2 regions of the Tessaracoccus pujii genome follow, and region 1 is predicted to be linked to the other one. Evidence: riboswitches for the same ligand, from Rfam matches in the RefSeq annotation. Region 1 holds a riboswitch; the other holds the start of a gene.
What was found. A riboswitch is a leader RNA that binds a small molecule or an ion and turns the genes downstream of it on or off. The one in region 1 is predicted to bind cobalamin.
Positions count from the first base shown of each region.

Region 2: another riboswitch for cobalamin. It lies ahead of bluB (5,6-dimethylbenzimidazole synthase); the one in region 1 lies ahead of ACX1D0_RS08245 (VWA domain-containing protein).

Region 1 is NZ_CM137012.1:1,693,416-1,696,374, forward strand. Features, by position in the region: gene cbiE (precorrin-6y C5,15-methyltransferase (decarboxylating) subunit CbiE) at 1-1,006, opposite strand, end outside; cobalamin riboswitch at 1,055-1,201, shown strand; gene ACX1D0_RS08245 (VWA domain-containing protein) at 1,288-2,959, shown strand, end outside.
Region 2 is NZ_CM137012.1:2,184,019-2,186,977, forward strand. Features, by position in the region: gene ACX1D0_RS10555 (ECF transporter S component) at 1-68, opposite strand, end outside; gene bluB (5,6-dimethylbenzimidazole synthase) at 303-974, opposite strand; cobalamin riboswitch at 1,011-1,215, opposite strand; gene ACX1D0_RS10565 (galactokinase family protein) at 1,324-2,520, opposite strand; gene ACX1D0_RS10570 (nucleotidyltransferase family protein) at 2,517-2,959, opposite strand, start outside.

The sequences.
Region 1 (2,959 bases):
CGGCCGCGCCGGGGCCGAGATGCACCGCGTCCGGCACGGTCAGCCCAGCCAGGGCCGACGGCGCCGTCCCGACCGCGACCGGCAGCCTGGGGACGCCGAGCCGCGCAGCGAGGTCGCCGATCGGCCCGGATGCCGCCGCATCGGGCACGACCGCCGTGGCCAGGCAGGTGGGATGCGCGCGGAGCCACTCGACCGCCACGGGACCCGCGCCTCGGCCGATGTCCCACAGCCGCCCGCCGGGGACCGGCCCCAACAGCGCCAGGGCCGACGCCCGGACATCGCGCGGGAGGGGGGGCCCCACCCCCGCCAACAGGCTGTCGGGCACACCCGCCGTCCACCCGGCGATCAACTCACCGACGCACTGGATCGCGACGATGTTCAGCCGCGGGAACTCCGCGCCTTCGGCCGCGGCGAAGGCGTCGAGGTCGAGCCGACTCTCGTCTCCGCCGAGATTCCCCAGCACCGTCAGGCGCGACGAGCCGTATCCGGCCTCGACGAGGAGCGCCCCGAGCAGCCGCGGGGTGACGTCGTCTGAGGACAGCACCAGCAGGCGTCGGCCGGGCGCCAGGTCCCGCAGCACGAGAGACACGTCACGCCCCACCACGCTGACAAGGCCATGGGACTCCGCCGGCCAGCGCATGGCGGCCCGGGCCAGCGCCACCGATGAGACAGCTGGGCGGATCTCGACGCCGTCCGGGCCGAGGATGTCGATGAGCACCGAGCCGATCCCCGAGACCAGCGGGTCGCCGGATGCCAGCACCACCACCGTGGTGTCGGGGTGAGCGGTGACGATCTCGGCCAGGCCGGCCCGCAGCGGGGAGGGCAGGCGGAGCCGCACCTGCCCGGGGACCGGGGGCAGAAGCTCCAGGTGCCGCGCCGCGCCGACGACGAGGGTTCCGGATCCGGCGAGCTCCTCGCTGACCGCGTGAACGCCGTCGGCCGCGACGCCGACGACGATCACCCGGCCGGTGGCGCGGCCAGCCGCCGCGGGGCTTCTGTCGGACACGACAAAGGACGTTATCATGTGGGCATAGGCACGAGGTGCCCCGGAAGGCTCAACCATCGGACACGGTGGCGCAGGCGACGGGGAGAATCTGGGAAGCCGGTGAGAGTCCGGCACAGGCCCGCTGCGGTGAGCCCGGCCTTCGCGTGAGCGAAGGACCAGGCAAGTCCGAAGACCGGCCTCGCGCCCGACCATGACCATGGCGACACGAGCGGGAGCCTCACATGCCGGTGCACTTTCCTTTCCCTGCCGTTCTCGGCTGCGAGACCGACGCGATGGACGACATGGGCCTGGCGCTGGTCCTGTCCACCATCTCCCCCGAAATCGGCGGGGTCCTCATCCGCGGCGAGAAGGGGACCGCCAAATCGACCACGGTGCGGGCGCTGACCGCCGTCCTCCCGCACGTGAGGGTCTACGCCGCGGACCGGTTCTCGGTTGATCCGGCGGACCCCGCGGCGACCTCCCCTGACGGCCCCTTCGGGCCCGGGGCCGAGACCGTGGACCGGCCCGTGCGTCTCGTGGAACTTCCTGTCGGGGCGACGGAGGACCGCGTGCTCGGCTCGCTGCACCTGGAGCGGGCGCTGTCCCACGGACGCGTCGAATACGAGCCCGGCCTGCTCGCCCGCGCCCACCGGGGTCTGCTGTACGTCGACGAGGTGAACCTCCTGCACGATCACCTCGTCGACCTGCTGCTGGACGCGGCCGCGATGGGGCGGGTGAGCGTGGAGCGTGACAGCGTCTCCGTGGAGCACCTGGCGCGCTTCGTGCTGATCGGAACCATGAACCCCGAGGAGGGCGAACTGCGTCCGCAGCTCCTGGACCGCTTCGGCCTCACCGTGGAAGTTGCGGCCCCCCGGGACCCCGGGTTGCGGGCGGAGGTCGTACGGCGGCGGATGGCCTTCGACGGGGACCCGATCGGCTTCGCCGAGAGGTACCGGCCCGCGGAGGAGGCGCTCACCCGCCGGATCGAGGCGTCGCGCGCCAGGGTCGTCTCGGTTCGGCTGCCCGACGCCGCCCTGCTGAAGATCGCCGAGATCTGCTCGGCCTTCGAGGTCGACGGGTTGCGCGCCGACCTCGTCACGGCCCGCACCGCCGTGGCGCATGCCGCCTGGGAGGGCCGCACGGAAGTGACGCGGGCCGATATCCGCCGGGCTGCTCTCCTGGCCCTGCCGCACCGGCGGCGGCGCAACCCGTTCGACGCGCCCGGGCTCGACGAGCAGCTCCTCGACGACCTCCTCGGGCGCGACCTTCCTCCGCCGGACGATGATCCGACCCGCGACGACGCCTCCCCGCCGGGGGATCCCACCGACGAGAGCCCTGATCCGCAGGACCCCACCGGCACCGACTCGGCGGCGGACCGCTCCGCGGAGGGCAGCCCGCCGCTCGACGGCGAGGGCCCGGATACGGCGGCCGCAGGTCCGGCATCGGACGCGGCCTCCGAGAGCCGGGTTTCCAGCGGGGACCCCTACCGGCCGAAGGCCTTCATCGTGCAGGGAATCGGTCACGGGGCGGCCGGTCGCCGCAGCCGCGCCATCAGCGAGACCGGCCGTCGGATCGGGGCGAGCCGCGCAGTGGGCGCCGTCGGCGGTCTGCACCTCGTCCAAACCCTGCTGGCCGCCGCCGAGCGTGCGCCGGAGCGGGACCGTCAGGGGCGGGTGCTGCTGCAGCCGGAGGATGCCCGCACCGCGGTGCGGGAGGGCCGCGAGGCCAATCTCATCCTCTTCTGCGTCGACGCCTCCGGGTCCATGGCAGCCCGAAAGCGGATGGGGCAGGTCAAGACGGCGATCCTCTCGCTGTTGCTCGACGCCTACAGGCGGCGGGACAAGGTGGGGCTCATCAGCTTCCGGGGCCGGCAGGCGGATCTGGTCCTGCCGCCGACGCACTCCGTCGACGTGGCGGCGGCCCGCCTTGACGATCTCGCCGCCGGCGGCCGCACGCCGCTGGCCGAGGGGCTCC
Region 2 (2,959 bases), 490 kb from region 1:
TTGGCGAGTTGACGGGCCGAGACCGGTGACTTCTTCACCTGGTCGGGTGCAAGGTCGGAAATCGACATTATTACTCCTTCGTTGTTTCTGACGGAAATCTGGCCGGCCCATCCCTGTCGGGCCCAATGCGGGCTCTCAAGCTGGTGCGGGACGCCCCCGCGACCGCCATGCGGTCTCGGCCGGCCAAGTTCAGAGCTTCAGGTGGTTCTCACCTGCGTATGACTCATCAGCGTCACAGGCGAGACACTGAGTAGACCTGACCGCCTCGGCACCATCAGGCATGCGGCGGTAGTCAGCACGGATCAGGGGTTCCCGGGTAGGCGTTCGTCACGGGTTGCGCCCCATCGCTCCCGGTGCACGGCAAGCTCCAGCGGCCGCCGCTCGCGCCATCCGCAACGCTCGAGTTCGGGCTTGGGGTGCAGGTGACTGACCGGTCCCACGCAGAGCCATGCCACGGGCCGAACCCCGTCGGGAATCCCGAGCAGCTCCTGGAGGAAGGTCTCGCGATAGAACGAGACCCAACCGACGCCCACGTCCTCCGCCGTGGCCGCGAGCCAGAAGTTCTGGATGGCCGTGACCACCGAATACAGGCCGGCGTCGTCGATCGCATGCCTCCCCAGCACGGCTGGGCCGCCCCGACCGGGGTCATAGGTGAAAACGATCCCAAGGGTCGATTCCAGAATGCCCTCGATCTTGATCCGGTCGAATAGGCGGCGACGTTCCTCATCCAGGGACGCCCCGTAGACGTCCCGCTCTCCCGCGACATGTTCCTGGAAGGCGCGACGCGTCGCGACGTCGCGGACGAGGATGAAGTCCCAGGGTTGGCTGAGACCCACACTGGGCGCGGCATGCGCTGCACCCAGCAGGCGGTTCAGGACGTCGTCGCGGAGGGGGGCGCCGGTGAACTCGGCGCGGACGTCGCGCCGACGTCCGATCAGTTCGTAGAGGTCGGTTGTGGGCGGGTGGGTGATCATGACAAGGCTCCGTCGGTCGGGCCATCCCGCGAACGGGACGGCACTCGTCGCGAGGCCGGTCTTCGGACTTCCCTTCATCACGCCCGACCACCTTCCCGGACAGCTGTCCAGTGGTTGCGTTGTTACGCACGGTCGGCCGCTCGGGTTCACCGCAGCGGGCCCTGTGCCGGAGTCACACCGGCTTCCCGATTCTCCCGGCCGCCTTTCGACGGACGCGGACACCTCGCGGGTTGTTTGCCGAGACGACTATAGCCCACCCGCCGGAGGTCCCGCAGTGCGGGGCGCTCGGGGCAGCTGCACCATCAGGGGAGGAAGATCGCGCATGCCGATCGGGCGGTGAGTCGTTGGCTCACTCCCCCAACGGGTGCGCCGGCCCGGATGGTCGGGTCGCGAGTGTCGTGGCGTGGGTTGCGGCTTCCGGGTGGGCCCGGGCGTATGCGGTGAGCCAGTCGTCGGCGAAGTCCTCAGCCCCAGCGCGTTCCACGAGGGCCCACACGCTGCCCCCGAAGCCGGCGCCGAAGGCGGATGCCGCCACCGCGCCGAGTCGTCGGGCGCCCCGGACGAGTGACTCCGTTTCAGGGATCTGGTTGCCCAGCCCCTCTCCGGCCCAGCGCTGGGAGGCCGCGACCAGTTCACCGAGCGCGGACCGGTCGTCGGCCCGCAGCGCTGCGACGGCTCCCGGCACGATCCAGGTGGATTCCGCCACGAACTGGCGAAGCCGTGCGAGCAGCAGTGGCTCGCCCGCGACGAGTGCCTCCATGGCGGACGCCGCGCCCGGGTCGGAGGCGACGGCGGCCGCGAGGTTCGGGTCGCGGCGGCCGGTGGCGGAGTTCCAGCGGGCGAGCACCTCGTCGACTGCGAGCGAGGCCTGGTTGTAGGCGTCTTTCGCGGCTCCCGTCTTCTCCGCAGTGACCCCGCTGACCGCCACGACGAAGGTGAGGTCGTCTGCGAGGCGAACGCGTTCTACCAGTCCGGCGGGGTTGAACGCGAACTGGCCAAGGTGATCGCGTTGACTGCACAGCATCGCGGTGTGGTCCTCGGACCCCCCGAACGTCCCGACCCCGGCTCGCCCGGCGAGCGGGCCGAAGGAGCGGCCGTTCTCGACGCAGGCCAGGTAGCCCGCCAGCTCGATGTCGTCTCTGACCGCGGCGGTCCAGGCGTCGGACCGGTCGAACCCGTTGAAGTGGGCCAGCGCCATGGCCGCGGCAACGACCAGCGCGGAGGAACTGCTCATGCCGCTGGCCAGGGGCAGGTCGGATTCGATGTCGAGGCGCGCGGGGCGCAGGGGCCCGAAGTTAGCGCCGAGGCGGTCGACCACGACGTTGAGATAGTGGCCCCAGTGCCCGGCGGGCAGGGCGACGGCCGAGCCAGGTTCCAGGATGACCATGTCGTCGCGCGCCGTGCTGCGTGCCTGGATGCCGCGGGTCCCCGGTTCGACGGTCGCGGTGACGCCGCGGTCGACTGAGCACACCAGCACCTGCCCGCCGGCGTAATCGGTGTGTTTACCCAGTACCTCGATCCGTCCGGGAGCGAACCAGCCGCTCACAGGGTCACGCTGCGGCGGGCGAGGGCCGCGGCGACGAGCGGAACGTCGGTGCGCCCCGACATGTCGAGCACGCCCTCGGCCACCGGCACGACGGTGACCGGCTCACCGGCGGACACCAGCCAGCGCACCGCGTCGACGATCTCATACTCGCCACGGGAGGAAGGGCCGATCGCGTCGCATGCGGTGAAGATGCTCGGGCCGAACAGGAAACAGTTCATCGAGATCCGCGCGTGCGGGCCGAAGCGCTCCACGACGTCGGGGGTGGGCTTCTCAATGAGGTCGATCAGGTGACCCTCGGTATCGGCGTGAAGGATCGCGAAGGCGGCTATCCGGTCGGTGGGGATGTTGGACTTCTCGATCATCGCGGCCGCGTCGAAACCGACGGCCGCGGTCCCGGGGGCCGTCACGAGTGCGCGCAGCGCATCTGCGGGATAGAAGT